One region of the Serpentinicella alkaliphila genome, then DNA from elsewhere that is predicted to be linked to it. Evidence: riboswitches for the same ligand, from Rfam matches in the RefSeq annotation. Region 1 holds a riboswitch; the other holds the start of a gene.
What was found. A riboswitch is a leader RNA that binds a small molecule or an ion and turns the genes downstream of it on or off. The one in region 1 is predicted to bind glycine.

Region 1 (16,714 bases):
CACTTCCCATTTCTTCTGCATATCTATCTAGAAGCTCCTTCGATAACTTTTTTATTCTAATACTTTCATGGGCGATCTCTTCTACAAATAGATGGCTTAAAACCATAATTGATGAAGTTAATGCACCGCAAACAGTTCCAATTGCCATACCGCCACCGAATCCAGCTGATAGCTTTAATGCCTTTTTATCTAAGCCTAGATTATATACTTGATTTGCCCCATATAAAATTTTTTCAGCACAGTTAAAATCCTCTTTCTCACCAAATCCCTGCTCAATTAATTCATACAACATTTTAAATTCCTCCTATCTTATATATCTAAAACATATATCTTAAAGATTCTTTTCTTTAGCTTCGATGTATTTTATCTCTACAAAACTACTCATTTTACTACTTTATTCATATTATAACATACATATTTTATTGTTTTCGGCATTTCTTATATTTTAAAACCCTAAAGAACATTAATTTCTTTAGGGTTAAGTAATTCTATATCTTTTCTGCTGAATATCTTTTAAAAAGCTTCTGTGCTTCTTTAGTCAAATCCTTATCTATTATTAATCTTAATTTATTTCTCGCCTTTGCATCTTTCTCACCAGCTAGATATATTTCATTATATTTAGTTGATGCCTTCATATTCCAACTATATTTTTCTATATATTTCCACTCTATAGGTTGTTTGTGTCCATATAGAAAAACCCCTTCCTTCATGATTAGCCATATACTTGAGGCCATACTTTTAAAATGTACCGTTAGTACAAAAACTAATAATAGGCTAAATACAACACTACCATATATGCCTCTTCCTCTTTGTACTTCAAAGTAAAGCTGGACTAGAAACAATGAAACTATTAATATAGTTGTTATATTATGCATTTTTCTAGAAAAAAAGAAATTCTGTGATTCAACTTTTAGTAATGCATCCTTTGAAAACCTCTGAAATGTTTTAACCTTACTTAAATACATAAATATAATCCCTACATATAACAAAGCAATTAAACCTATAGTAACACTATCTTTCATTTAAGCTCCCCCGCTTTCCTTTTGCAGTTTAGTCTACAAAAAACAATTCGACGAGCAAAGAAAAATACCTTCTAAACCTTTACATATTTTTATTTGTAATTGTGATAAGACTCTGGCTAATACTATTCTTTTTGACTTCTAAAATTGCATATGAAATTGGCAAATTAAATCTTCTAGGCCCTACACTCCCAGGATTTAAATAAATAACACCTTTTTTCTCTTCTACCGACGGTTTATGGGAATGGCCATAAATAACTATATCAAATCCCCCGGCTGTTGGTTCAATATCTAAATCCTCTATATTATGTATTAAGTAAACATACTTATCGCCCAGTTCAATAACATCACTTTTGGGAAATTTAAGGCACCATTCTTCCCTATCAACATTTCCCCTTACAGCCCTGACAGGTGCAACTTTTTCTAGCTCGTTAATAACCTCATTACTACCAATATCTCCTGCGTGTATTATTAAATCACAGCCTGCAAGCTCTTCAATCAATTGTGGTCTAACTAAACCATGGGTATCTGATATAACCGCTACTTTTATTTTATTCATAATCAATACCTCATTCTTATCTATAATATATAATTAAATTTGTATTAACTATATATATATAATATACAAAACTTAAAATTCTAAGTCTATTCTTTATTATTATGACCTCCATCACAGAATGGTTTATTCTTAGACTTACCACATCTACATAGAGTAAATCTATTTTTAGAAACTAGTTCATCTAAGCTATTTCTATCATCCACAAGCTCTACGTTGCCCTTTACTACTAAAGGTCCTTTGTCCACTATGGTGATTTTTTCATCATATTCAAATTCCGTTACATATTCTCCATCCTTAGTATATGTTAATGCCCCTGAAGGACAATTTCGGACCGCATCAATTACTTCATCTACAGAAGCCTTATCAACATTAATCCAAGGCTTCTCATTAATATTAAAAACATCAGGGAGACCATGTAAGCAAGTTTGTCCATGACTACATAAGCCTAGATTAAAATGAACAGTAATATCTTCTCCAGTATAATCCTTCCATTTGTTTTCAGCTCTTTCCTCTGACTTTTCGGTTTTTAAACCAGTTCTCTCATGATAGCCATCACAATATGGCATAGATTTAGATTGCCCGCAACGACATAGAGCTATGACTGACTTCAAATCCCCAATACTCTCATTTTGATACATAATATTTTTTCCATTAACAATATAGTATGGACTAGTACTAGTAAAAATTATTTGAGTTTTTTTATCTTCCATATATACACTCCTTAAATTCAAGTTAAAAACATATATATTTTGTGTAATCAAACTCCACTTAATTCCTCATAAAATAAAAACTACTTGAACATCTATTTGATAGAATTCAAGTAGTTAAAATTGTTATAATAAATATTCTGTATCTAATGTATGAATAAATAATCCGCTTAATAGTTTTGGCTCGAACCAAGTGGATTTAGGTGGCATTACTTCACCCTTATCTGCTATTTCTATTAATTCTTCAATTGTTGTAGGATACATAGAAAACGCTACTTTCATATCACTTATAGTCCGCTGTTCAAGTTCAGCTAAACCTCTAATTCCCCCAACAAAATCAATTCTCTTATTACTTCTAGGGTCATCTATACCCAAAATAGGGTGCAATAAATATTTTTGTAATATACTTACATCTAGTCTAGATATGATATCTTTATTAATATATGTTTCAGGCTTTGCTTCTAGCTTACACCACTGACCCTCTAAAAACATTCCAAAAGTATGCTGCTTTTCAGGTTTAAATTGTCCCTCAACCTTTTCAATCAAAAAGTTTTCTTTCACCTTTTCAATGAAGTCCATTTCAGATAAACCATTTAAATCCTTAACCACTCTGTTATAATCCATAATGTACAAATCCTCATGAGGAAAGGTTACAGTCATGAAATAGTTATATTCCTCCTGACCAGTGTAGTTAGGAAACTGCGCTCTTCTTTTCAATGCAACCTTTACAGCAGACTCAGTTCTATGATGACCATCCGCAATATAAAGGGAATCTACCTTTTTAAACTGAAGTTGAATTTGTTCGATTACTAAATTATCTGTTACACACCACAAAATATGCTTAACTCCATCCTTAGTATTAAACATATATTCTGGTAAATGAAATTCTGTCCATCTATTAATTATATTATTTATAACTTCATCTTTTTTATAGGTTAAAAAAATTGGTTCTGTATTAGCATCACAATAGTCAAAATGGTTTATCCTATCTATTTCTTTTTCATAACGAGTAAACTCATGCTTTTTTATTTTTCCGTTTAGATAATCATCAACTGATGCACAGCCAACTATCCCCGTTTGAGCCCTACCATTCATAGTCTGACGATAAATATAAAATCTTGGCTCTTTATCCTTAAATAAAATATTTTCATCTACCATCTTATATAGATTCTCTTTAGATTTTTTATATACAATTTCACTGTAAGGATTTTTCAATTCTTCTATGTCTATTTCAGCCCTTGTTACATGTAAAAAATTATAGGGGTTGCCTTTTGCCATTTCCTTAGCTTCCTCAATGTTCATTACATCATACGGAAGAGAAACTACTTTTTCAACTAGTTCTTTTTGAGGTCTTATAGCCTTAAATGGCTTTAATGTAATCATACATTTCACTTCCTTTATTTTAAACCTAGAATATCTTCAATTTCAGCTAAAAGTACTTTGACCTCTTCTACAGTAGTCTCAGCCATATGACCAATTCTAAAGGTTTTCTCTTTTAGATCTCCATACCCATTAGATATTGCATATCCGCGTTCACCTAACTTTTTATTAAGATCTGCTACACTTATCTCTTTTGTATTTTTGATTGTAGTCAAAGTAGCAGAAGAATATTTTTCTTCACAGAAAAGCTCAAAATTTTTCTTTGCCCAATCCCTAACTATATTAGCCATCTCCTCATGACGGGCAAAACGGTTATCTAAGCCTTCTTCTAATATTTTATCTAGCTGATAATCTAAAGCAAACATATGTGATAAAGAGGGAGTAGACGGATACTGATAATCTTTCTTTTGAATATACTTGTGTAAAGTTAATAAGTCTAAATAAACACCTCTAAATTTTACGTTTTTTGCTGCCTCAACTGCCTTCTTAGACATTGAACAAATGGCCATCCCTGGAGGTAGCCCTAATGCCTTTTGTGTTGATGTAATACAAATATCAACACCTAATTTATCGACTTCTATTTTTACTCCGCCTAATGAACTAACAGTATCTAAACAAAATACAATTTCAGGATACTTCTTTATAACTTCTGCAATTTCTTCTATTGGATTAGTAATACCCGTAGAAGTTTCATTATGGGTTATTGTAACAAGATCATATTTTCCAGTTGCAAGTACTTCATCCACCATTTGAGCCGTAGTTGGTTCTCCTAAATCAGATTTAAATAAATCTGCTGGCACATTGTTAGCCTCTGCCATTTCAAACCATCTATTACCAAATGCCCCTACTGAAAATACTGCAGCTCTTTTTCTAGTACACGAACGTATTGCACCCTCCATTAGTCCACTACCCGAGGAAGTAGACAATAGAATCTCCTCTTTTGTATACATTAACTTTTTCATTTTATCTGAAATACTTCTTTGTAGTATTGAAGCATCCTTACTTCTATGTCCTATCATTGGCGTTGCCATCTTTTGAAGAACGTCCTCTGAAACTTCTACTGGACCTGGTATAAACAATTTTTTATGCATAGTAACCCTCCTTTATTAACCGATAATTAAATCCAAAAGCCAAAGGCTTCTGGATTTAATTAAAGTATTATATTTTTAAACTAATCTAGCTTTAAGCTTATGACAGATTGCATCTCCGACCTGCTGAGTAGTTGCTTTTCCACCTAAATCAGGTGTTAGGCTTTTCCCCTCAACTAGCACATCTGTTATGGCATTAATTATTTCTTCTGCTTTAGGATCTTCTAATAAATCATCAAGCATCATTTTAGCAGTCCAAATCATTGCTATTGGATTAGCCAAACCTTTGCCTGCAATATCTGGAGCTGATCCGTGAACTGGCTCAAACATTGATGGGAATTCCTTTTCAATGTTAAGATTTCCACTTGCAGCAAATCCTAAACCACCTTGTAGTGCAGCACCTAAATCTGTAATTATATCTCCAAATAGGTTTGAAGCAACTACTACATCATAATTTTGTGGTTTTTGTATAAAAAACATTGATATTGCATCCACATGGATTGATTCTGTTTCAACCTCTGGATATTGCTTACCGATTTCACCGAATACCTTATCCCAAAATACCATACTATAATTTAAAGCATTTGATTTAGTTGTACTAGTTAATTTTTTCTTTTTATTTCTCTTTTCAGCTAAATCATAAGCATATTTCATAACTTTTTCAGTATTCTTTCTAGTGAATACTGAGGTTTGTATAGCAATCTCCTCTGGTTTATCCGCAAATCTAATTCCACCAACACCAGAGTACTCACCTTCAACATTTTCTCTAATAACTACAAAATCTATATCCTCTGGTGCCTTATCCTTAAGTGGGCATGGTGCACCAGGAAGTAGCTTTATTGGTCTTAGATTTACACATTGATTGAAACCTTGACGTATTTTTATTAAAAGACCATGTAGTGAAATATGATCTGGCACAGTTGGATATCCAACGGCTCCTAATAGAATAGAGTCAAATCCTTTTAATATATCAAGTCCATTATCGTCCATCATTTTTCCAGTTTTTAAATAATATTCACAGCCCCATGGGAAATACTCATAAGTAAATTTAATATCCCCTTTAAGCTCTGCAAATAAATTCAAAACCTTTATACCTTCATCCATAACTTCATTTCCGATGCCGTCCCCAGGGATAACTGCAATTTTATACTCTCTCATCTCTTGCTCCTCCTTATTAACTCTATGCCTATAGCCTAATGAATTTTACTTTAACTATTCCATCAATATTTGTAAGTACTTCTAAAGTATGCTTTGGTACATCAGAGTCAACAGTTAAAAACATTAATGCTGTTTCCCCTTTGAAGTTTCTACTAACCTGCATTGTAGCAATATTTATTTTATTTACTCCTAGTAATGTCCCTACTTGACCGATAATACCCGGTCTATCAATATTTTTTGCAACTATCATATATTTACTTGGACTAAGATCTAACTCATATCCATTTACTTCTACAACTCTTTCCTGACCTTTACCTGAAATAGTTCCGGCAATAGTAAATTGTTTTTCCTTAGATGTTATTATAATTCTAACTAGATTTAAATAATTAAGTGCATCAGACCCTTTGGCCTCTATTACGTCAATACCTCTGTTCTTAGCTATTAGGCTAGCATTTACGTAATTTACCTGTTCCTTTAATATAGGCTCAAAAATACCCTTTAATATAGATAGTGTAATAACTGAAGTTTCATACTTAGCTACATCACCACTGTATATTATTTCTATTTTATTAATAGAATCTTTTCTAAGCTGATGATAGAATTTGCCTAATATTTCTCCTAGTGATAAGTATGGCTTTATACTTTCTAACTCTTGATGTTGAAGAGTTGGTAGGTTAACTGCATTTGGAACCATTTCTCCCCTAAGGGCATGTATTACTTCCTTTGCAACTGTTAATCCAACATTGTCTTGAGCCTCGAAAGTATCTGCCCCAAGATGTGGGGTAATTACTACATTATCAAGATCAATTAAAGGTGATACAGGATTTGGTTCGTCAACAAGCACGTCAATACCTGCGCTTGCAACAATACCATTTTTTAATGCTCTTTCTAATGCAGCCTCATCGATAATACCACCTCTTGCACAGTTCACAACTCTTACACCTTTTTTAGCAATTTTAAATTCTTCGTCACCTATCATTCCAAAAGTTTCATCTGTTTTTGGTGTATGAACAGTTATGAAGTCTGATTCTTTAACTAATTCTGCTAGTGTTTCCTTTTTTTCTGCTCCAAATTTTTTAAATCTCTCATCAGTGATATATGGGTCATAGGCAATTACATGCATTCCGAAAGATTGTAGCCTAGTTGCTACTAATGAACCTATTCTGCCTAAGCCTACTATCCCAACCGTTTTATTTAATAACTCTACACCAGTAAACTTACTTCTATCCCACTTTTTATCTTTAATAAGTGCATTTGCTTGTGGTATATTTCTACCTGACGATAATAATAAACCGATTGTATGTTCTGCAGCAGATACAGTGTTTGCATCTGGAGTGTTTACAACTATAATACCTCTCTTCGTAGCCCCATCCATTTCAATATTATCAACGCCATTTCCCGCTCTTCCGACTACTTTTAGATTTGTAGCATGCTCATAAAATTCTTCATTAATTTTTGTAACACTTCTTACAATAATAGCATCATAATTTTTTATTGATGCTAGTAATTCCTCTCTTGTAATTCCTAATTTTACATCTACTTCCATGCCTGATTCCATTAATGTATCGATGCCTTTTTGAGCAATTTTTTCAGCAACTAAAATTTTCATTTATAAAACCTCCTTTAATTTATCAATATAAATAAAAAAACTCCCACCCTTAGCCTAAAAAGCCAAGGACGAAAGTTATACTTACGCGGTGCCACCCTGATTCGTCATTAATATTAAATGACCTTACTGAATATAACGGCTTCAACCGGGAGAAGTTAATTCCCTCTCCTGCTTCAGAGTGGATTCAACAGCCTCTAGTACCAATTTCCACCTACCATTGGCTCTCTACAAACTATACACTGTTTACTGTCTCTTTCATAGCATTAGCTATTTAAATTGTCGAAATCTTTTAAATATTAATATATATCCTACTACGACTTCTAATTAAAGTCAACAATTATTTTAAAGTTTTTTATGTTAATATATTCAGTTATTCTAGCTTATTTTATTCGCGAAAATTTTTTTATATTCATAGTTAAAGGGATGCATGAGCATCCCCCTTGAATTACTATTTTTCAATTCTAGCCCTATAATTTGTAAAAACTACACTCCCTATTAACCCCGCCACTGTCCCACCTATGGCAGCTATGATAATAGCCCCTATAACATTAATTGGAGGGTTAAAACCAAAGGGTGCCAGCAAACCAGGAATTGGTGCTGCAGTCCCCGGCGCATTATTTATTATGCCGAAATACGATGCCCCAATTCCAGCTAATCCACCACCAATAAAATTAGATGAGTAAATAGGTACTGGATTTTGTGTTACAATATCTGCCTGTGTTAATGGTTCTAACATCACAGCTATAACTTTGCTCTTATCTCCTAATTTTAATCTATGAAATACTATACCATTTGTAAATGATCCACCTACACAGGCAATAGCAGCAATACCCATGGCTAAGCCTTGAAGACCAAGCATAGCAGTTAGTGCCATAGAACTCAATGGAGATGTACATATTACTTTAATAATTCCACCTAATAAAAATCCCATCACAATAGGAGACTGCTCCGCAGCTACAGTAATCATATTTCCTATACTAAGTAAGGTTGCATTTACTATAGGCGCAACTAAATAGCCTGTTAATCTAGCTATTGGAGCAAGAATTAATGCACCTACAATTATATCTACACCCTCTGGTAATTTCCTTTCTAAAAATGGACTAATCAGACCAACTAAATAGCCTGCAATGAAACCAGGCAAAATACCATATCCACCCATAGCAACTCCAGCAGTAACTGCAAATACCGGTTTCGCCCCCATTGCTAAAGCAACTAGGGAAGTAGCCGCAACGCCTCCCATATTACCTGAAATGGTCCCGACCTCACCTAAAAATCCTAAATTGAAGAAATCTCCACTGATATACTTATGTATTGCCTCGACTAAAAAAGTTGCTACTGTAGCGTTTGCTAATCCAGACATAGCCTTTTGTCCTTTTGGTGCCTTGAAGCTAAATGCAGAAAATATAATAAGTGTTAAAACTAATAGACCTATCCCTTTTATAATTTCCACTTTTAATCCCTCCCCTTATTTTTATTTCCAAGCCTTATGTAGACAAAATAAAAAAGAGTAAATGGCACAGTAAATACATGCTATTTACTCCCTGTCCTTTTATCTGAAAGCTTCCCTTTTTTATAAGGTTACTTCTTCGATGCCCATCGGAAATGGATCTCTCCAGGGTAGTGTCCAATTATTGTATTGAACCTGAAAGCTTCGGAATAACATATAGCCTACTATTCCTTTCTTCTTCGGTAACCCATTAGGGTTTCTCCAACAATCTTCATTCACCATAATTTAGTTTTTAATATATATAAATTATATGATTAGTCCAATGACTTATAACCCTATTTTATCTATACTGTCAACCATTTAATCTTTCATTAACATTAATCCCCTATAAAATTTACTCCGTTCTTCTGGTACTAAGCCATATTTTTGTATTAATATGTCTCCAATAAAACTTAAATCTTCAGCTTCTCCAGATTTTAATTCTAATTCTACCTCTGCGATTTCTTCTCGTCTGTTTTTCACAATAATCTCGCCAATATCAATAGCTAATTCAATCAAACTCTTTTCTTTTACAGACAAATTTACTATTCTTCTTTCAAATTTAGTGGTAAACAGGCTGGTTAAAATTTCTCCACCTAAAGCAGCTTGTAAATCTGTATAGATACTAGTATTTTTAAAGTATTCTATGCTTGGTACCGGATTCTCTATTTCTACATCCCACTCATCCCTACTATGTAAACCATCTACCGAAGAACCTTTTGTCTTGACTGTAGCTACCCACTTTTCACCTTCTTTTCGAATCCGAAGTGCAAGACCAGCCTCATTTAAGTTGCCTTCCTCACTATCTAAATAGATAGCTTCATAACATTTCACTTCTAATATTTTCGATTGGGTATAACTAAGTATAAATTCGTCATTCATTATATCTTTACCCAGCTGCGCATTAGGTAATCTTAACTTTAACTCAATTTCTTTATTTTTTTTCATATTTTATTTTCCCTTCTGCCTTATACCCTAATTTTACTTCAATTGATCTTATATGTCACTATTGGAATATATTCTATATTATTTAATTTTAAAATCCTTTCAATGCATTTCATAGTTATATATAATTATTTTAAGATAATAACCAACTCAGAGGAAGGATGGATTATTTTGAGACTTCAACGTAATACACAAAAGAGAAATAGGCTTAGAACAATACTTTTGGCATTAATATTTATATTGAGCTTAGGAACCTATTATTTTTATACTAACTTAGACTCTGTAATAAACACTTTTTCATCATCTGAAATTAATGATGAGTTTAATCTGATTATTGATAATAAAGGCTTTTTATCTGAACTTATAATAGATGGTGAGGAAATATACCTTCCATTAGAAAAAGTACAGGAGCATATTTATCAAAATATTATCTTAGATTCAGAACAACGCTATGGACTGGTTCAGTTAAAAAATGAACATTTTTATTTTAGTAATGCGGATGTAGACTCATATGTTAAAGAATCACCAGTAACAATTTCCTTTCTAATAAAGAAAATAGATGATACTATATTTTTTCCAGTAAAATCAACAGCTAGTCTGCTAGGGGCCCAAATCGACTATTTTTCCGATAGAGATTTACTTTTAATCACTTCCAATCACTCTGAATATTTGATTGGAAAAGCTATTGGTGATACTTCTTTGAAAGAAAATGATAATACAATATCTAAATCTATAACTACTATTCCAAAGGACTCATATATACAAATATATGAAAGTCTTGATAAGTATAAGGTTATTACTCCCGATGGCTATAGGGGATATGTATCTAAATCTAATATAGATGTTAATACAACTTCTACTACGTCCATAAGACATGAATTAAATAACGCTAACTCCTATTGGTCTCCACCTAAACAAATTGGTTTAGTATGGGATTATATAAAATATAATAATCACGATAGAACTGAGCAGGACAAACTTAATGCTGTAGATATTCTTTCCCCAACCTGGTTTAGAATGGTACAAGAGGATGGAACAATATTAAATAGTGGAAACACAAATTATGTTAAGGATGCTAAATCTAAAGGCTATAAAATATGGGGACTAGTGACAAATAGCTTTGATCCAGACTTAACAAGTAAATTTTTAGATAATAAAGAGGCTCAAAATAATTTTATTAGACAAATACTAGTTTATAGCGCATTTTATGATTTGGACGGTATTAATATCGACTTTGAAAATATTCATTATAGGGATAAGGATGCCTTCACTTCTTTCGTTAGGTTTCTTACACAAAAACTACATGAACAAAATCTTGTAGTATCAATTGACGTTACAATTCCTAGTAGTAGCCCGAATTGGTCTATGGTTTATGACAGAGCAAAACTAGGTGAAATTGTAGATTATGTTGCAATTATGACATATGATGAGCATTGGTCCTCAAGTCCTAAAAGTGGTTCAGTTGCATCAATTGGATGGGTTGAAAGAGGAATACAAAGAACATTGGATGTAATTCCTCCTGAGAAGGTTTTATTAGGCCTACCATTCTACACAAGACTATGGGAGGAGGAATTATTAGCAAATAATAGAGTGAAAGTATCATCAAAGGCTTATGGTATGAATCGAGTAATGGAAATATTAGAAGAAAATAACGCATCTATAGAATGGGATGAACTAACTGGTCAATACTATAGTCAATATGAAAGTGAAGGAAAACTCTATCGAGTATGGCTAGAGTGCGATAGATCCTTAGCCTTAAAGGCCTCACTTATAGAAAAGCATAATCTGGCTGGCTATGCTGCATGGAGAAAGGATTTTGAAAAAGATGAGGTTTGGCTCGCACTAGACAGTATAGTTAAACAAGGAAAAAGCTATAACCTTCTAGTTTTTAATGAGCATATTAAATACTAATTCAAAAAGTTAAAATAACTCCTTTTGCATGGTTGTAACAAAAGGAGTTATTATTCTATATATTATTGTAAACTTATATAAATCTCAAGGATTCCGCCGGGTCCTGATTTGAAGCTTTATAAGCTGGATATATACTTGATACTACGCCAATAACTATGGCTAATCCAACTGATATTGCCAGTAAACCCATACTCCAAGGGACAACTATATTCATATCTGATATGAAAGGACCTGCGTAACGGGCCATTAGGGTTCCAGCAATAAATCCTGTAAATCCCCCTAATATACTAATTGATAAGCCTTCCATAATTATCATCTTTGCTATATGGTACTTACGGAAACCAATAGCTCTAAATATACCAATCTCTCTAGTCCTCTCTCTTACAGAGTTAGACATTGTTAAAGCTACAACTAACATGCCAACTAATAGAATAATTGCGGATAAAGTAATACCAAACCTTACTAATCTAACTAACATTTCATCTCTTCTCAAGGTTTCCTGACGAAGACTGGCTACCTTTGCATGAGGAATTGATTCATTAATTTCTGAAATTAATGCTTCCTCAGAACCACTTATATAATCTACTGCCATCTCTATAATTGTAATTTCATTTACTCGTTCTAATAATTCTTGAGCTGAGTTTAAATTCATTAAAACCTGCTGATCTTCAGAAGACCCACTTTCCTCTAAAATTCCTGATACCTCATACTCTTTACCTGATAGCTTTAAAATATCACCCTCAACTAGATTTAAAGAAGTTGCTAAATTGTAACCTAAAATTACTTGATTGTCTTGAAGGTTTAGGTCTTCTAGATTCTGTCTAGCTAAATCTAAAGCCTCGTAATCCATTTTTTTGCCATCAGCATTATTTTCAGATAGCTCCTTTTCAACACTTACCATAGCTGGCTCGTTACTTTCATCTTTTATACGTAACCACGGTTTTATTAGAAACTCCTCTTGAATATTTGCTCCAACAAGGATTACTTTTTTATGATTCTCTAGGTGACCCGTACCTATAAATTTAGGGGCAATTATTTTAACCATTTCCTTAGATGGAATATTGCTAACTACCTCTACGTCCTCTAGAGTTAGATTTTCAACATCATATAATATTTCAGGAAGGGTTATTCCCCCATATGAAAAAGTTAGTCCCCCAGAATCCGGAGTAATAACTACATTTACTCCAAATTCCGATACTTGACGAGTCATTTCTATTTTCATAGCCTCTACAATACTGTACACAGATACAATAGTTGCTATTCCAATACTTAGACCAAGTAAAACAAAGAACATTTTCGCCTTACGTCTCAATAGATTATTTAATGTTATATTGTATAGTTGCATTATGCCACCCCATTACACTTTTTTAGTTGCTACAGGTGTAACTAAACCTTCATTGTCTTGAAATAGCATACCGTCCTTCATCATTATAGTACGCTTTAAGTAACGAACATTTTCTGGATTGTGGGTTACCATTAGTACGGTTAAGCCATCTTCATTTAGTTTTTGAAATAATTCCATTATTTCATCTCCAGTTTTAGTATCTAGACTACCAGTTGGCTCATCTGCCAGTATAAGTGGTGGTTCATTTACTATAGCTCTGGCAATCGCAACTCTCTCCTGCTCACCGCCTGAAAGCTGATTAGGGAGCCTATTCATCTTCTGCTCTAGCCCAACTTTCTTTAATACTTCAGCAGCCATTTCTCTCTTTTCCTTATTTGAACGCTTTGTAGTTGTTAGTGGCAACATTACATTTTCAATAGCCGTTAAATATGGTATTAATTGAAATTGTTGAAAAACAAACCCTAAATACTCTCTTCTAAAATCCGCTCTCTTTTCAGCAGATAGTTTATATAAATCTATTCCATCAATTTCAATTATCCCTGATGTTGGAGGGTTTAAAGCTCCAATTATAGATAGTAATGTACTTTTACCAGAACCTGAATGCCCCATCACACTAACTGATTCACCTTTAAATATATCAAAGGAAACAGAACGCAATGCTTGAACCTCATCTCCCATTGATGTATATGTTTTGCATATGTTTTTTAATGAAATCATAATTTCAGACATAATATAACCTCCTCTATATAAATCTTAATGCCTCTGCAGGATCTAAACGCGCCGCCTTTAATGCTGGATACAAACTAATTAAAATTGATAACCCTATAGAGGTTAATACAACTGGTAAAAACCATCCAAATTGAAACGGTATTTCTCCTGAAATCTGCGCTAAATATGGACCTGCATATCGAGCTACAACTATTCCTATCAGGTACCCTATAGTTCCTCCTAAAGCACTTATCATTCCTATCTCTAAAAATAATATTTTTATAATATGAATCTTTCTAAATCCTACGGCTCTAAATATCCCAATTTCACGAGTTCTTTCATTTACTGATGATACCATTGTGGTTAGTACCACTAATGCAGCAATTAATAACACCATACCCGAAAGGGCATAACCGAATTTAGAGAATTTTTCAATAGTTTCTTCCCTAAACAAAGCTGCTTGCCTCATAGAAATTACTCTTCCATTAGGTATTGCTTCTTCTAATCCCATAGCTATTTCTTCTATCGGACAATAGTTACAGTATGCTGATACCTCAATCATTGAGAGTTCATTTGGTTTATCTAATAAATTTTGTACAACACTTAAATTTGCATATATTAAACCGTCCTCTTCACTTCCTAGTTCATTTAATACACCAAACACTCTAAAGGATTGGTCATTAAGCTTTACTAAATCACCTATTTCTAGGTTCAATGCTTTTGCTGCAGTTGTTCCAACTATTACGTTATCTTCTGGTAACTCAATTAACCCTAAGTCTGCAGTACTTTCCCCTGGTTTTAAATCTACTTGCTCCTTTAGTGAAAACCAAGGCTTCTGCATAAATTCCTTTTTAGTTTCAACACCAACTATAAGGGTATTTTTCCCTTCAATTTTAACAGCTCCTACTAATTTAGGTGAGACTATATTTATATACTCTGCAACAGAAGAAGCATATATATTAGGTATGTCATCTAAGGTTAATTCTTGAGCATCAAAGGTTACATCAGATACCATAGTTCCACCATAGTGTGCTTCAAAACCTTCAGAACGTGGTATTATTACGACATTGGCACCTAATTCGTCTATTCTATTACCTAAATCTAAATTCATTCCTAGAATAATACTTTGAAATGCCACTACTGTAGCTACTCCAACAACTAAGCCCATCATCAAAAACAACATCTTTATCTTTCTTCTTTTAAGGTTGCTAAACGCAATTTGAAATATATTCATAAGTCACCTCATTTAATCTATTTGGTATATTTGACCTCCTGAAAAACTGGTTCTCATTACCAATTCCCCATCTTTGAAAACATGAATTTCCTTATGACAACCAAAATTTTTAACACTTGCTTCGAGACCCTTTTCGCTAGCCCCACCAGTTTGTTCAATATAGTACTCTATGGCTAACTTACTTAGACCATCATTACCAGAGGCCTTTGACCGTCCACCTGTATATATTTTGTTCCCCCACATTAGAAGAATTACAACAATTAGACCTATGTTTATATATTTGTAAATCTTATTCTTATTTGATTGTTCATTACCCATAAATAAATCCTCCTTTAATTTCCAATTAAGAACGAATTCGCCATTGTAGTACTTCATCTAAATCAATTACAATTTTACCATCTTCAATTCTATTGTTCATCTGAACCGGTGGATATTGACCGCAAGTTTTAGATCCTGAAATAAATTTATGTTCTTCTATAGTGTACGTAGTACGACAAGCGTCACAAACTAGAGTCTCACCAGCTAAAGAAAAAGTACGTCCTCGGCATGGTTCACACATACTACTACCCGTAAAAAGACGACCAGATGGCGTAATATACGCCATTAATGGAACTAATTGATTTTCATTGTTTTCTACTTCAAAGTAAACTATATTGTTTGTATTTACTTCTTCAAAATCTATTTCAATCTTACCATCAGCAACTACAGGCTCAACTACCGTCATAGAAATAAATTCTCCAATATATGAACGTTCTGCAGCTACTACATTACCAAAATACTCTACTTTCTCTTGCTCATTCGTGCCCCTCATTACAAAGAATATTAAAGTTATCAAAACCAAACCAACGGCGGTTAAGATAATTGGTAACTTCCTCTTCTCTTGGGTGGTAAATTGTTCCTTTTTACTTTGATATTGTTTAGACATTATTAAATCCTCCCTATCCTTTTCTGTAATTATAGTATAAGTTTAAATATTGAAGAAATTATGAAGAATTTCTACTATTGCTAAAATTAATTTTAAACTTATTAGCTTAAATTCTCTATAGTTTCATCTAAAGTTTTTTAATTATTAACATTTATTTAGTGAAATTTAATTCAACATATAGTATTATTATTATATTGATTATTACAAATTTTGCAAAAATGGTGGGTTTAGAAAATGACTATAACCTCTGAGGAATTAATTGTGCATAAGGATAACTACATAAAAACTCAATATAAGGTTTTCACCAAAGTCCTAGACTCTCTTTTAGACTACACCTTGTTTAAAACAGATAATTACATAGAGGACATTGAAAATAATCTTAATATTTTAAATAAGGTTTTTTCTGAAAACAACATGGATGGAATTTCGTATTTATGTCGTGAATGTAATGACATTATTCTCAATCTAAAGCATGCTAAAGATGAGAATAAGTCTTTGATTTATGATGCTTTGCTATGCCTTTCTAAACTAAAAAACACATTCAATGAGCTAATACAACCTAAGATTAATTCAAATGAGATTGAACCATTAAATAACAACGATTGGGAGCAATCAACCTGGGTACAGGAGTATACAAATA
Region 2 (16,714 bases), 1.6 Mb from region 1:
TTCAGGAATTTATTATTAATAGTAGTTATGACCTTGATAAAATAGACTTTGCTATAACTGCTCTAGATAGACTTCATAATGAGAGTAAAGAGTTACTAATTACGGTAAATCAATCAAGGTATTTTAGCGATGTTAACAATCAACACGCTTGGGCAATTAAGGCGATCGATAACCTGTATGAAAGAGGCGTAATCAATGGTGTTGGAAATGGAAGATTTGCTCCAGGTAATAATATAACTAGGGCTGACTTTTTAGTTATGGTGATGAATTCATATAATATAGAACTTGATTCAAACGTTACGAACAACTTTGCTGATGCAGGTAACAAATATTACACAAAATATCTTGGCACTGCGAAAAGGCTTGGCCTTGTGTCAGGAGTTGGTAATAACCTTTATTCACCTGAAACTCCAATAACACGTCAAGATATGCTTGTAATTTTACATCATGTATTAGATAAGTTAGGAGCGTTGCCTGTTGATAATAATGTCGGTAGGCCTTTTGAAGAGTTTAAAGATATAAATGAGATTCCTAGTTATGCATTAGGTGCAATGAAATTTTTCGTGAGAACAGGTATCGTGCAAGGAGAAGGCAATAGACTTATGCCTAGAACAACAGCTACTAGAGCGCAAACAGCTCAAGTGCTTTTTAACATATATACAAAATAGGATTATTATAGAAGAGAAGCTTTAGATATATTTGATATTAGATTATTAAATGTAATAACTCAAATTTATTGATAAATCTTATATTTTATCAATAAATAAATCTCATTTTATGTAATGTTTAATATTTAATGAATATAAATTTACTTTCTTGGGAATTTTATTTGTGAGGTTAGATTTTAAATCTTTAATAAAATTCGGAGGTATTATTAGATGAATGGTACAGTAAAATGGTTTAATGCAGAAAAAGGATTTGGATTTATTACAGGAGAAGACGGCAAAGATGTTTTTGCACATTTTTCTCAAATAAATACCAATGGATTTAAAACACTTGAGGAAGGTCAAAAAGTTTCATTCAATGTAACTCAAGGACCTAAAGGTCTTCAAGCAGAAGATATTACTGCTATATAAAATACTATAGTAAAAAACCCCCTGATAGAATGTTTTAGGGGGTTTTTTCATGGTTATTATAGCCTATAACTGTGCTTAACAGCGTAATTCAAGCAATATATACATAGGTACAAAGGATAGTTAGAAGTACCCTTATGTGACTTAGAAATTAACAATAATAAAACAAGCTTATTAATCTATGACGTAAAATTAAAATATTATTAAATTTTGTTTGAAAATTCAGAAAAAAAAATATATAATATTATGTATATTTAAATTGAGTCAGGTTATAAATTATTGTTCTATAAGTAAAGCTATATAAGCTGAGATAAAAGAAAAGAAAGAGGAGAAAGAATATGGGTAAAACTTTAGCTGAAAAAATATTTGATGCACACAGAGTGAATATGCCGTTTCCTGATACGCATGTTCTAAAATTGGATAGAGTTTTCTGTCATGAAATTACGACACCAATTGCAATTACGGACCTTATGGCTAGGGGGATGGACAGAGTCTTCGACCCTACGAAAATTAAAGCAGTAATAGATCATGTAACCCCTGCGAAGGATTCGAAAACAGCTGAACAGGGAAAAATACTACGTGACTGGGCTAAAAGACATGGTATTAAGGACTTTTTTGACATTGGAAGAAATGGAGTTTGTCATGCAATATTTCCTGAAAAGGGTTTCGTTAGACCAGGTTTTACAATAATTATGGGTGACTCTCATACTTGTACTCATGGAGCTTTTGGTGCTTTTGCAGCAGGAGTTGGAACTACAGACCTTGAAGTAGGTATATTAAAAGGGGTTTGTGCATTTCATTCACCTAAAACTATAAAATTCGTATTAAATGGTTCATTAAAACCAGGTGTTTACGCAAAAGACCTAATACTATTCATTATAAAAGAGCTTACAGTAAATGGTGCAACAAATATGGTAATAGAGTTTACAGGACCTGTAGTAGATGCTATGTCAATGGAATCACGTATGACATTGTGTAATATGGCGATAGAAGCAGGTGGTACAAGTGGAGTATGCTATCCGGATATGACAACAGTGGAATATTTGTGGGAATTTATTAAGGATGAATTTAGTTCAAAACAAGAAGCTTTAAAAGAATACTCTAAGTGGATTTCTGATGAAGATGCAAACTATGAAAAAATATATGAATATGATATTTCTAATTTAGAGCCTATGGTTACTTTTGGGTTTAAACCGGATCAAGTTAAACCAGTAGATGAAATGATTGGTACAAAAATTGACCAGGTTTATATTGGAAGTTGTACAAATGGTAGAATAGAAGACCTTAGAATTGCAGCTGAAATTCTTAAAGACAAGAAAATTAATGATGACGTTCGTGGAATTGTAAGTCCTGCAACTCCAGATATTTATACTATGGCTTTAAAAGAAGGTATAATTGAAATCTTCCAAAATGCTGGGTTTTGTGTAACAAATCCTACATGCGGGGCTTGTCTTGGTATGAGTAATGGAATTCTTGCGAACGGTGAATCATGTGCTTCGACAACAAATCGTAACTTTAATGGTAGAATGGGTAAAGGTGGTACAGTTCATTTAATGAGCCCTGCAACAGCTGCAGCTTCAGCTCTTGAGGGAAAAATAACAAATTCTCAATTATATAAAGGATAGTTAGTGGGGGAAAAAAATGAAAAAATTTAGTGGAAAAGTTTTATTCTTAGACAGAAGTGATATCAATACTGATGAGATAATTCCAGCGAAATATCTTACGGAAATTACGAAGGAGGCTTTAAAACCATTCTTATTAGAAGACTTAGTGCTTAATGGGTTCAACAATAAGGAAGATATTAATGATAAGGCAGTAATAGTAACAAGAGAAAATTTTGGATGTGGTTCTTCAAGAGAGCATGCCCCATGGGCTCTTGAGGTAAATGGAATAAATGTAGTTATCGCAGAAAACTTTGCAAGAATATTTAGACAGAATATGTACAATTGCGGCATGTTTGCAATACAATTACCGAAAGAAAAGATTGATTATCTTTTTGACACATATTCTGACAAAGATACTACTATAACAATAGACATTGACAGATCTAAGATTATCGTGACTACCCAAGATAGATCAGATGAAATTGATTTTGTAATTGGTGAGTTTGACAAGACACTAGTTAAAGAAGGCGGCTGGGTTGGCTATGCTGATAAAAACTACTAATTTATAGGTATCCATTTAAACTGGTGAAGAGTAGTAAAGTAATTAAAAACATATTGAATTCTATATTATTTGAATAGTTTCCTAAGTGGAACCAGACCGTATTTAGTCAATTGACTTAATACGGTCTTTTTGGATTGTATTAGATTGGATCTTTAAATCATTTAATACTGTACTAAATTTTATTAGCTTTTTAAAAGAGGTTCTTTATTAATATTTAAAGATTTTGAGATCTAAACAATTATTAGTTAACCAACTAATATATATTGGTTGACAATACTTCTTCAGTATTCTATAATTAACTGATATTAGTAGCTTTATATATTTTAATAGAGACATGAATATGAATATGGCCATGATATTATCAAATTCTCAAACAAACTAGGAGGTCGAATAGCAATATAATAAATGAATAAAGAAGCATTGAATCAGCTTACATTAAACATATAGAATTTATATAAGATTTACTGGAATTATAATAACGCATTTTAATTACTAGGAGGAAAAATAATGACTAAAAATTTTAAACTAAAAGATATGATGTATTCTTCGATATTTGCTGCTTTAATTAGTGTACTAGGTTATGTTGTAATACCCCTTCCTTTTAGTCCTGTACCGGTAACTGGGCAGACTTTAGGGATTATGTTAGCTGGGCAGCTGTTGGCGCCATTTCAAGCATTCTTAAGTGTTTTTATATTTATACTGCTTGGAGTTGCTGGAGTTCCTGTTTTTTCAGGTGGTAGATCAGGAATAGGTGTTTTAGCCGGACCTTCTGGTGGGTATATTGTGGGTTTTTTAGTAGGAGCTGTAGTTATAAGTCTACTATGTAGAAAATCAAACAATATATGGAAATTAGGGGGTTCAGCGATAGTTGGAGGAATTATAGTTGTTTATTTATTAGGTGTATCTAGGCTAAACTTTTTAACTGGAATGGGGTTAGAGAAGGCAATTGTTACTGGTGCACTGCCATTCATACCAGGAGATATTTTAAAGGTAATCGCTGCAACATTGTTAGCTAAAAGGTTAAAACCACATTTAAAAAGTAGGTAGATAATAGATGAATAAAGTTTATATCGTAGATGGTTGTAGAACCCCAATAGGAAAGAAAAATGGAAAGCTTTCTACTTATCTTCCGGAAAAATTAGGAGCAGCTGTTATGAATAGGTTACTTGGGCGAAATGCTCTAAAACCAAAGAATATTGATGAAGTATTCCTCGGAAATGCTATTGGCCCTGGTGGTAATATAGCTAGACTCTCTTTATTGGAAGCAGGATGGGACCAATCAATACCAGCTACAACTATAGATTTTCAGTGTGGCTCAGGGATGAAATCAATATTTGTGGCTTACTATATGATTAAAGCCTCTGAAGCAAATTTAGTGATAGCTGGTGGAGTAGAAAGTACATCTTTAGAACCTATGAGAAGATATAACAATAAAGATCCTAAATTTGAAGGTGAAGCTGTTTTTTATTCTAAGGCCCAGTTTTCACCTTTTATTTTAGGAGACCCGGATATGCTAACTGGTGCTGAAAAAACAGGAGAGCTCTTTGGACTAAGTAGAGATGATATGGATAGATGGGCTTTAATGAGTCATAAGAGGGCTATTGAAGCTAAGTATGAGAATAAACTTAAAGATGTAATAATTAGTTTGGATGGAGATAGTCAAATTTCCGATGAAAGTATAAGAGAAAAAATGTCTATGAGACTTTTAGCTAAGGCTGCACCAGTAGTAAAACCAGGTGGAAATATAACAAGTGGTAATTCATGCTTAACACATGATGGTGCTTGTGCACTATTACTGGCCTCACAAGAGGCAGTAGAAAAATATAATCTTAAGCCAATAGCTATTATTGAAGCCGTTGGAAGTATAGGAGTAAATCCAAATTACCCACCAGTCGGTGCAATAAATGTAGTTAAGAAATTACTTAATGAAAGGAAATTAACTTCAAATCAAATAGATGTTTATGAAGTTAATGAAGCATTTGCAGTAAAGATATTAGGCTTTATTAAGGAGTTAGGTATTTCGGAAGAAACTATAAATCTCTGGGGTGGGGCATTAGCATATGGACATCCCTATGGAGCTTCTGGTGCTATTATTACTCTTCACCTAGCTGAAATACTGAAAAAGGATAATAAAGAGAGAGGTATTGCTGCAATAGGAGTCGCTGGTGGACAGGGGGCTGCTATTATGATTAGAAATATAACAAAGGATGAATAACTCATGTGTTTAAGTATAATTGATAGAATAGCTACTAATGACGGTAAAAGGGAATTTATACAATCTGACTATGAGGAGTATTCATACTTAGAAGCAAAAGAATTTATTGACAATATTTCTGAACAGTTGTTAAAGTTTGGAAATAAAGGGGATTTGGTAATTATAAAGGAGGATAGCCCAGTTAAGCAACTCATGTATTTCTTATCCTCTTGGAAGGCTGGACTAATTTCTGTCATCCTTTCACCGAATATTTCCAAGGAAAACTACAAACGATTAATTAATAAAATTGACCCTAGAATAATTATTAATGGGGAGATCAAGCTATATAAAGATAATAGAGCATCTGGTTTAGACCATGGTTCAAATCTTTTTCTTTGTGCCCTTTCCTCTGGAACTACAGGGGAAGAAAAATTAATATGGAGAAGTTATAACACCTGGGAAAGAGCATTTAAACATCAAAGTGAAATATTTAATATTAACAAGGGTAATAGACTACTGTTAAATGGAAACTTTCACTACACAGCGAACCTTAACGGTGCTATACATATTTTTTATGAGGGTGGCACATTAGTCCATACGAAAAAACAAAAACCTATGGAAATAATGAATATCATCAATAAAAAAAATATTGATGCTATTTTTATGGTTCCAGCGTTATATAAAATATTAACGACTAGTGACAATATACAATCATTAGAGGTTAAATCAGTTGTATCCGCAGGTTCTAAATTAGATATGAATACATTTAGTAGATTAAAAGAAATATTTCCGAAGGCAAAAATTGTTGAATATTATGGGGCAAGTGAACTTGGACATATATCCTATTTAAATTTCGAAGATTCCCTACAGAAAGAAGGTAGTGTAGGGAGAGCTTTTCCAGATGTACAAATAATTATTGAAAACGAAAAAGTATGGGTCAAGAGTCCTTATATTGCTGATGGTTTTCCTACAAAGCATTCAGCGGGGGACTTGGGATATTTAGATGAAGATAATTTTTTATTTCTTACAGGTAGAGAAGGAAATATTATTAACAAAGCAGGGGAAAAAATAATGGCAGAAGAGATTGAAAAGGTCATAATGCAACATCCCGATGTTAATGAGGCTGTAGTTATAGGAAAGGCTCACCACTTAAAGGGAGAAGAGATTATGGCAGTCATATCAATTTATGAGAAGTTAAATGAAGTAGAGCTAAAAAATGAAATAAAGATGTTTTGTAAACGGTATTTAGAATATACAAAAGTTCCAAAGGACATTGTTATTATAAACAGCATTCCTAGAAATGAGAATGGAAAGATAGATAGAAGGTTACTTAAACAATTTGGCAACGGAAGTTTAATCTAGGTAGAAGAAGATTTATCGATAATTTTATAAATATAGAGGGAGTATTGCCTCCCTCTATATTTATATGGAATATTGTATGAATTAAAGCCTATATTTTAGAATGCTCTCCTTTGCTTTCGTATTCATTAGTACTCTTAACTACAAGGGAAACTAGTCCTAGTAAGGCTAATAGATTAGGTATAACCATTAGACCATTAAAAGTGTCAGCTAATTCCCATACGATTTCAACTTTCATTGCAGTACCCAAAATAATAAAACTTAATACAAAAACTCTGTAAAAGCCAATACCTTTTTTACCAAATAAATATTTAATGTTTGATTCCCCAAAGTAGTACCAACCAATTATAGTAGATAGGGCAAAGAAGAATAAGCATATAGCAACAAAGGTAGCACCATGGGTGCCTAAACCTCTAATGAATGCTTCTTGTGTCAGTTGAGATCCATTAAGGCCAGTTGAAAGAGATCCAGTTGTCAAAATTACTAATGCAGTTAATGTACATACTATGCCAGTATCGATAATTATACCCATTATTGCAACTAATCCCTGCTGTGCTGGATGGTCTACCTTTGCAATAGCATGGGCATGAGGGGTTGAACCCATACCAGCCTCGTTAGAAAACAAACCTCTAGCTACTCCATAACGGAAGGCTTCTTTTATTGAAGCACCGATAATTCCACCAGTTGCTGCCATAGGATTAAAAGCTCCAATAAAAATCATTTTGAAAGCTGGTAGAATTTGATTGTAATTCATTATAACAATTGTAAGGGCACCTATAATATATAGGCCTGCCATAAAAGGAACGATTTTTTCAGTAAAAGAAGCTATTCTGTTAATACCGCCAATTATAATTAGACCAACTAAAGCTGCAACAAATCCCCCTGTTACTAACTTAGGGATATTAAAAGCAACATATGCTGCTTCTGATATAGAATTTGACTGAACCATATTCCCCATAAACCCTAATGCTAGTACAATAGCTATCGCGAAAAATCCTGCTAAAAATTTACTATTTAAACCATTTTTAATATAGTATGCTGGACCGCCCGTTAATTCACCGTCCACTTTTTCTGTATAAAGTTGAGATAGAACTGCTTCACCAAAAATTGTTCCCATTCCTAGGAAACCGCTTAACCACATCCAAAAGATTGCTCCTGGGCCACCCGCAGCAATAGCTGTCGCAACTCCAGCCAAATTTCCTGTACCAACCTGGGCAGCTATTGCAGTTGTTAGAGCTTGAAATGAAGAAATACCATTTTCATCTGCTTTCTCTTTTTTATTAAAGATTCCGCCAAATGTTTCTCTCCAAATATCTTTAAATCTTCTAATTTGAATGAATCTTAGCTTCACTGTAAAAAGTACTCCTGTACCCAATAAAAAGAATAACATTACTGGGCCCCATAAAACACCATTAATTTTAGAAATGATTTCCATTAATAATTTCATGACAAAACCTCCGTAGTATAGTTAAATATATTTTTTATAACAGTTATAAATTAGGACTTATATTTTACAGATTGTAATAATGTAGTATTGATTTGCATCTCTCCTTTACAAGTAATATTGAGATTCAAAAAAAAGAAAAGAGACTATTCAAAGTTTAGTCTCTGGTTGGAATTAGATTTTTCATGCATGAACAAACCATTGTATGTACAAAGAAACGTAGATACAATAGTATTACATTAAATGAGAAAAATCCCCTGTCCTTTTACCTGAGAGTTTCACCTGATGTTTCAGGCTTTCCCCTTCGGTGCTCTTTTGAGTCTCTCCAGAGGCTCGTCCAATAACAGTCTACAGTTTGTATTCTATTACCTTCATCCGATACGTATAAAATTTTATTTTGTGAACAAATGTTATTCTACCATGAACATACTTATAAAATCAAGAGCCATTATTAGGACCTTTAGTAATATATCTATTTTTATTGGAAAACATGTAGTATTGGAAAAAATAGCAAAACATGTTATGTTATCAGTAGAAGACAGAAATTTTAACTGGGAAACTCATTGGTTAGAGTGAGTGAGGATACTGTCCATAGATTTTAATGTTTAGTAAAGATTTATAGTCATAATGGTGATTGAAGATTTAAATCATATTAATTTTTTATAACACCCTTTAATTTCAAGCGTAAAAATAGAAAACGAGGGTTATGAAAAATTTTAAAATATAAAAAAAATCACAAAAATAATAATTATACTGACTTGATTTATAACATATGATATAATGAATATGGAACATGTTTCATTAGTTTGTTCTTTAGGGTGAAAGTATTGTGTTAAAAAGTGTTTATTTTAATTAAAGGTTATATTCATAAAGTGTGAAGTACAAGTCATATATTTAATATAATTAAAGTAGGATGTGCTGCTCAAATTAACTGAGTATGTACAATAATTTACTAAGACATGCATGGAACTTGTTCCACATGTTGTGTTTTAAATTTTAAGGGTACAAAGCATAGAGATAAGTAAATTGATTGAAACTAATTATAGATAAAAAATTTCTGAGATATGGGAATTATAAAGGTAGGAATTGATATGTCAAATATTAGAGAGATTGCGAAAAGGGCTGGAATTGGAATTGCAACCGTATCCAGATACCTAAATGATAATGGTTATGTTAGTGAGGAATCTAAGAAAAAAATTCAAAAAGTGATAGAGGAGTTAAATTATACTCCTAATGCACTAGCGAGAGCGGTGTTTACTAAAAATTCTAAAACGATAGGATTAATGGTTCCAAATATATCAAACCCATTCTTCAATCAATTAGCATCTGTTATAGAAGATTACGCGAAAAATATGGGATATAATATATTTTTATGCAACACAGATGATGATAAGGAAAAAGAAAAAAATTATTTAGAAGTTTTGAAAAGTCATAGGGTAGCAGGTATTATTGCTTCACGAAGTCAGTGCAAATCAGAATATAGCAATATTAACATTCCTGTAGTGGCCTTTGAAAACCATATACTCGATAATATTATTACCGTTTCTTCCGATAACTATAATGGAGGAAGAATGGCGTTTGAGCATCTATATAGTAAAAACTGCGAAAGAATTTTGCAGATAAGAGGACCTAAATCTTTTGAAGCAACGGAGCTAAGATTTGAAGGATTTATGGATGCGGCCAAAGATAAGGGTGTAGAGGTAAGCTTTATTGAGTTTCAGAGCGACTTTCAAGTAGAAATGTTAGAGGCAGATATAAATAGTATGAATGATATTAGTCAATATGATGGCATATTTGTTTTTAATGATATCGCAGCAGCTACTATAATGAGATCTCTTAAAAAAAGAGGGGTTACAATACCGAATCAAGTTAAGATTATTGGGTTTGACAATAGTTTTATTGGTGAGCTTCTATATCCTTCACTAACTACTATTAATCAGCCAATAGAAGAAATAGGTAGAACTATCGTTGAATTATTAATCAAGCAAATCAATGGAGATGAAGTTGCAGTAAAAGACTATATTTTGCAAACAAAACTTATAGAACGAGAGACAACTTTGTCTTTAGAAATATAATGTACTTTTCATGTAAGTTTATTCTAATTATAGGATTAAATTAGGTCCTAGGCGGCTAATTTTTACAAATACATTTAGACATAACTTTACATCTTTAAAAAAATATAACTATTTGTAAAACAAAATTTAATAAGTATATAGAAATATTCTATAGCATGAAAGGAGATTAAAATGGATGAGGTTGTTAAACTAAGAGTTCGTAACATTGAGAAATCTTTTCCTGGTGTTAAAGCATTAGATAATATTAACTTCTCTGTAAGAAAAGGCACAGTTCATGTATTGTGCGGTGAAAATGGGGCTGGCAAGTCTACTTTAATGAAGATTATTAATGGGATTTACAAAGCTGATGCTGGGGAAATATTAATCGATGGAAAAGTTGTTGAAGTACAGGATCCGATTAAAGCTAGAAGCTTAGGGATATCTATGATATTCCAAGAGTTAAACTACATTCCAGAAATGACTGTAGAGGAAAGTCTATTTGTAGGGAACTGGCCTAAGAACAGGTATGGTAATGTTGATTGGGGGGCAATACGAAGGAATACAATTGTACTTTTAAATAGAGAGGGTCTAGATTACTCTCCTGAAACAAAGCTAAAGGATTTAACAGTCTCTGATATACAAATGTTAGAGATATTAAAAGCTATCTCATGGAATTCAGATATAATTATTATGGACGAACCTACCTCTGCAATCACTCAAAAAGAAGTTGAAGTACTGTTTAAAAAAATAAATGAATTAAAAAGTAGAGGCGCATGTATTATATATATTTCTCATAAAATGGATGAGATTTTCAAAATTGCTGATGAAATAACTGTTTTTAGAGATGGATGTGTTATTGATTCAAGACCCAAAGAACAGTATGATATGGAAACTGTTATATCTCAGATGGTAGGTAGAAAATTAGAAAATAATTTTCCTAAAGAAGAGGTTGAAATTGGCAATACATTACTTGAAGTAAAAAACCTAACAAATAAAGGTAATTTTAACGAAATAAGCTTTCATGTTCGTGAGGGTGAAATAATTGGTTTTGCTGGGCTTATGGGGGCTGGTAGAACAGAGATTATGAGATCTCTATTTGGTCTTGATGAATACCAATCTGGGGAGATTATAATCAAAGGTGAGAAAGTCAGTATTAAAACTGTTAAGGACTGTATAAATAAAAAGGTTGTAATGTTATCAGAGGATAGACGTAGATATGGTATAGTACCAGTAAGAAGTGTTAGGGAAAACGTTTCTCTTAGTAGTCTAAAGAAGTTTATATATAGAGGTAGACTACACGCTAAAGAAGAGAATGCTGTTATAGAGGATTATTGCAAGAAAATGAGGGTTAAAACACCTACTGTTGAAACCTCAATAGAATCTTTAAGTGGTGGTAATCAACAAAAAGTAATTCTTGCTAAATGGATGGTTACTGATCCAGATGTTTTAATTTTAGATGAACCAACAAGGGGAATTGATGTTGGGGCAAAGTATGAAATATATGTTTTAATGATGGAATTGGCTAAACAGAAAAAAGGCATTATAATGGTTTCTTCTGAACTTCCTGAACTTATTGGAATGTGTGACAGAATATATGTTATATCAAAAGGTAAAGTAGCTGGTGAGTTAATGAGAAGTGATTTTTCACAAGAAGAAATTATGAAATTAGCCACTAAAACAAGTTAAATTGAGGTGAATACATGACAACTAATAAAATAAATAAAATTTGGACAGAGATAAAAAGTAAATATAGTATATTTTTAGTATTAGCTGTTTTATTCATTATATGCTCCTTAGCAAATGAAAACTTTTTATCCTATACTAACTTAACGAATATTTCTAGGCAAATTTCTGTAGTAACGATTTTAGCCTTTGGGCAAACAATACTAATAATATGTGGTATGTTAGACTTGTCATCAGGTTCAGTTTTAGCCTTGGCAGGGGTGCTTTCGGTATCAACCTACATTAATACTGGATCTCTACTTTTAGCTTTCATAGTAGCTATTATTGCCAGTGTAATATGTAATATACTAAATGGTCTAATGGTTACAAAATTTAAGACACCGCCTTTTATTGCTACTTTGGCTATGATGACTATGGCCCGTGGAGCAGCACTGTTATATACTAATGGACAAAACATATATCAAATTGGTGATTATATTAAGTTTGGTCAAGGCTCAACCTTTGGACTTCCAACACCTATAGTTTTCATGTTAGTAATATTAGCAATTACCTGGTATATTTTAAAACATACTATTTTCGGAAGATCGGTATATGCGATTGGTGGTAACGAGGAAGCAGCTAATGCCTCAGGAATAAGTGTAGATAGTATTAAGATGAAAGCATATATTATAAATGGTGTATTTGTAGGTATTGCTGGAGTTATATTCATGTCTAGGGTTAATGGTGGAATGCCTAACGGTGCGGTTGGTTTTGAGTTCCATGCCCTTACAGCAGCTGTAATTGGCGGAACAAGCTTCACTGGTGGAATTGGATCTGCAGTAGGTACTCTAGCAGGTGCATTCATTGTTGGTTTTCTAGATAATATCATGGTTCTAACAAGAGTAAACTCGTATTTACAACAAATTATTCGTGGTGCAATAATAGCACTAGCTGTAATATATGATATATGGGCAAAGTCAAAAAGAACAAAACGAAAGTTAAGAAGTGTTGAAGCAGATTCGAAAGAAACAGCGAAGAATAACTAAAGGCTTTAATAGAGTAATCTATTAAAATAAAATTATTTAAGGGGGAGATTAAATGAAAAAATGGTTATCAGTATTACTAGTAGTTGTATTAATGATGTCAGTGTTAGTAGGGTGTAGTAAACCTGCAGAAACTAAAACGGAACCTAAAAATGAAGGTCCTCAGGTTTATAGAGTAGCTTATATTGCGAGAGCACAAGCTGACTCATTTGCTGCATGGTTAGCAAACGCTGTTAAAGAAGAAGCTGAAAAGTATGACAATATTGTTGTAGACATATTTGATGGTCAAGCTAATGACTCAACTCAAAATGCATTAATTGAAAATGCTATAACAAGCAAGTATGATGCAATAATTATCCAACCAAACAATGGTGAAGCACAAAGACCATATGCTGAAAAAGCTGTTGCGGCTGGAATCATTACAATTACGACAAATGCAAGAATCGATGGAATCGAAGGAGCATCTTCAGTAGACGCTGATCCATATGCACAAGCAGCAGTTAACGCGGTTGTTGCAATTGATCAAATTCCTCAAAATGCTAATGTAGTTGTATTAAATGGACCTCCAGGAAACTTCCATGCTGATGCAAGACGTGTTAGCTGGCAAAAAGAGTTCTTTGAAAAAAGACCTGATGTAAAAATCGTTGGAGAAGAAATCGCTAACTGGAATAAAGATGAAGCTATGAACTACATGGAAACATGGGTACAAGCGAACAGCAAAATTGACGCTATAATTGCTATGAACGACAATATGGCAGCTGGTGCACTTGAAGTAGTTAAAGGTGATGCAAGATTTGCTAATATTTTAGCTTACGGTGTTGATGGAACAGCTGAAGCGGTACTATTAATTAAAGAAGGATTAATGACTTCTACAAGTTTACAAAGTGCTTATGAACTTGCTACTAATTTATTAGCAACAAGCCATAAACTTTTAACTGGTGAAGAAACTAAAATCGATATGGATATCGATTGTCCATTAATCAATATTGATAACGTTGATGAATTCATTGAAATGCACAAAAGAGCAGGAGCAATAAGATAAGTAAGGTTTGAATTTCAATATAATTGGTGCGCAGCTAGCAATGGTATGCGTACCAATTTTAATATAAGGATAAAAATATAATTAATTAAGGGGGCAATCTTAATGTGTAATAAGGCAATTTTTATGCAAGGTACTAACAATATGGTAGTTAAAGATGTTCCGATGCCTGAAATAAAAGAAAATGAAGTACTTATTAAAGTGGATGTAGTTGGTATATGTGGATCTGACGTTCATTACTATACACATGGGAAAATCGGTAGTTTTGTTGTTGAAGGAGATTTTATCTTAGGCCATGAGTGTGCCGGAGAAGTTGTAGAGATTGGTAAAAATGTAAAAAATCTTGTTGTTGGTGATAGAGTAGCTTTAGAACCAGGTAAAACTTGTGGAAAATGTGAATTCTGTAAGAGTGGTAAATACAATCTTTGTACAGATGTGGAGTTCTTTGCAACACCTCCTTACCACGGTGTATTTACTAACTATGTTGCTCATCCAGAAGATATGTGCTTTAAGCTACCTGAAAATGTTTCAAATACAGAAGGGGCTTTAGTAGAACCATTAGCAGTGGGGTTACATGCAACTGACCAAGGTGGAGTTAAACTAGGAAATACAGTAGTTATTTTTGGAACTGGTTGTATCGGCCTTGTAACATTACTTTCAGCTAAAGCTAAAGGTGCTTCTAATGTGATTGTTGTTGATGTATTAGAGAATAGATTACAAGTGGCTGAGAAAATTGGCGCAACTCATGTTATTAATGCTAAAACTACTAATGTAATAGAGAAAATTGCAGAACTTACAAATGGCAGAGGTGCAGATGTAGTAATTGACACTGCTGGGGCAGAAATAACACTAAAACAAACTGTAGATGTAGTTAGACGTGGCGGAACAATAGTATTAGTTGGAATGACACCTAAAGACGAAGTTGAATTTGACTTTATGAAGCTTATGGGTAAAGAAGCAGAAATTAAAACTGTTTTTCGTTACAGAAATCTATATCCGACTGCAATTAATGCTATCGCAAGTGGATCATTAAATGTAAAAGATATAGTTAGTCATGAGTTTGAGTTTGACAAAACTAAGGAAGCCTTTGATTTCGTTGCAGGAAACGCTAGTGACGTAGTTAAAGCTGTAATTAAAATTAAGTAAATACCCAAATCAGAAAAGAGGGGAAAAAATGTATTTTGTTGGTATAGACATTGGAACAACCTCAGTTAAAATAATTGCAATAAATGAAAATGGTGAAATTGTCAAATCAGTCAGTAAAGAATATCCTATATCATTTCCAAAACCTCTTTGGTCTGAACAAAATCCAGAGGATTGGTGGGAGCAATGTATAGTAGGACTTAATGAGCTTTTGGATGATTTAGATAAAAGTAAAGTTAAGGCTATAAGTTTTAGTGGTCAAATGCATGGAATGGTTACTCTAGATGAGAATGACAAAACTATAAGGCCTGCAATACTATGGAATGACCAAAGGACCGAGAAAGAGTGTGAGTATTTAAATAATGTAGTAGGACAGTCGAAGATATCTAGCTGGACAGGGAATCTAGCATTACCAGGTTTTACTGCTCCAAAAGTATTATGGTTAAAGGAAAATGAGCCAGAGAATTTTAAAGCCGTAAAGAAAATAATGCTTCCTAAGGATTACATTGCATATAAAATGTCAGGAATATTTGCAACGGATATGTCTGATGCATCTGGCACTTTGTATTTAGATGTGAAAAATAGAAAATGGTCTTTAGAAATGCTTGAGGTCTTAGGTGTTTCAGAGAGCCAATTACCAAAGCTACTTGAATCTTATGAGGTAGTTGCTAATATAAAATCTGATCTAGCAGCTGAGTTAGGACTTCGTGATGATGTGAAAATTGTGATTGGCGGTGGAGATCAGGCTGTTGCTGCTGTAGGTGGCGCAGTAGTTAAACCAGGCTCCTGTTCATTATCCCTTGGTACTTCAGGTGTTGTTTTCACGTCAAATGAACAATTCTTTGTAGATGAAAACAATAGTCTACATTCTTTCTGTCATGCAAATGGAAAATATCATCTAATGGGAGTAACACTTGCTGCGGCTGCATCTCTTAAGTGGTGGATAGAAACTATAATTAAAACGGAAAACTATGAAGAACTACTAAAAGAAGCGAAAGAGGCTGAAGTAGATGACAATGTATTTTATCTCCCTTATTTAATGGGTGAAAGAACACCACATAACGATCCTAATTGCAGGGGGACCTTTATTGGACTTAATATGATTCATGAAAGAAAGCATATGACTAGAGCAGTACTGGAAGGTGTAGCCTTTTCACTTAGAGATACCTTTGAAATAATAAAAGAAATGGGAATTGCAATTGATAGCATTAGTATTAATGGCGGTGGAGCGAGAAGTGAACTTTGGTGTGAAATAATTGCTGATGTACTAAACGTAACAGTAAATAAACTAAACACTAATGATGGTCCTGCTTATGGAGCAGCCATATTAGCTACAGTTGGGTTTGGGTTGTTTAATACAGTAGAGGAAGCTTGTAGTAAATACATTAATATAACTGATAGCATTGCACCTAATGCAAAAAATGCTGAAATATATAACAAAAAGTATGATAAATTTAGAAAAATATATCCTGCGACAAAAGAGTTATTTAAACAACTAAACAATTAATATAACTTAGGATAAAAAATAAACTATTTA

Region 2: another riboswitch for glycine. It lies ahead of HZR23_RS16265 (alanine/glycine:cation symporter family protein); the one in region 1 lies ahead of HZR23_RS07670 (PTS sugar transporter subunit IIC).

What each region holds. Positions count from the first base shown of each region.
Region 1 is NZ_CP058648.1:1,494,715-1,511,428, reverse strand. Features, by position in the region: gene HZR23_RS07710 (C-GCAxxG-C-C family (seleno)protein) at 1-292, opposite strand, end outside; gene HZR23_RS07705 (hypothetical protein) at 489-1,022, opposite strand; gene HZR23_RS07700 (metallophosphoesterase family protein) at 1,102-1,578, opposite strand; gene HZR23_RS07695 (CDGSH iron-sulfur domain-containing protein) at 1,665-2,288, opposite strand; gene HZR23_RS07690 (DUF1015 domain-containing protein) at 2,412-3,668, opposite strand; gene HZR23_RS07685 (pyridoxal-phosphate-dependent aminotransferase family protein) at 3,683-4,756, opposite strand; gene HZR23_RS07680 (tartrate dehydrogenase) at 4,832-5,911, opposite strand; gene serA (phosphoglycerate dehydrogenase) at 5,940-7,520, opposite strand; T-box leader at 7,582-7,788, opposite strand; gene HZR23_RS07670 (PTS sugar transporter subunit IIC) at 7,969-8,970, opposite strand; glycine riboswitch at 9,052-9,146, opposite strand; gene HZR23_RS07665 (CYTH domain-containing protein) at 9,328-9,954, opposite strand; gene HZR23_RS07660 (glycosyl hydrolase family 18 protein) at 10,123-11,862, shown strand; gene HZR23_RS07655 (ABC transporter permease) at 11,936-13,207, opposite strand; gene HZR23_RS07650 (ABC transporter ATP-binding protein) at 13,220-13,936, opposite strand; gene HZR23_RS07645 (ABC transporter permease) at 13,950-15,149, opposite strand; gene HZR23_RS07640 (hypothetical protein) at 15,162-15,467, opposite strand; gene HZR23_RS07635 (Fe-S-containing protein) at 15,493-16,074, opposite strand; gene HZR23_RS07630 (response regulator) at 16,309-16,714, shown strand, end outside.
Region 2 is NZ_CP058648.1:3,179,719-3,196,432, reverse strand. Features, by position in the region: gene HZR23_RS16300 (family 10 glycosylhydrolase) at 1-668, shown strand, start outside; gene HZR23_RS16295 (cold-shock protein) at 879-1,076, shown strand; gene HZR23_RS16290 (3-isopropylmalate dehydratase large subunit) at 1,412-2,698, shown strand; gene HZR23_RS16285 (3-isopropylmalate dehydratase small subunit) at 2,715-3,239, shown strand; gene HZR23_RS16280 (biotin transporter BioY) at 3,747-4,286, shown strand; gene HZR23_RS16275 (thiolase family protein) at 4,294-5,454, shown strand; gene HZR23_RS16270 (AMP-binding protein) at 5,458-6,795, shown strand; gene HZR23_RS16265 (alanine/glycine:cation symporter family protein) at 6,884-8,239, opposite strand; glycine riboswitch at 8,484-8,575, opposite strand; gene HZR23_RS16260 (LacI family DNA-binding transcriptional regulator) at 9,328-10,311, shown strand; gene HZR23_RS16255 (sugar ABC transporter ATP-binding protein) at 10,483-11,976, shown strand; gene HZR23_RS16250 (ABC transporter permease) at 11,991-12,998, shown strand; gene HZR23_RS16245 (sugar ABC transporter substrate-binding protein) at 13,051-14,037, shown strand; gene HZR23_RS16240 (NAD(P)-dependent alcohol dehydrogenase) at 14,140-15,180, shown strand; gene xylB (xylulokinase) at 15,209-16,684, shown strand.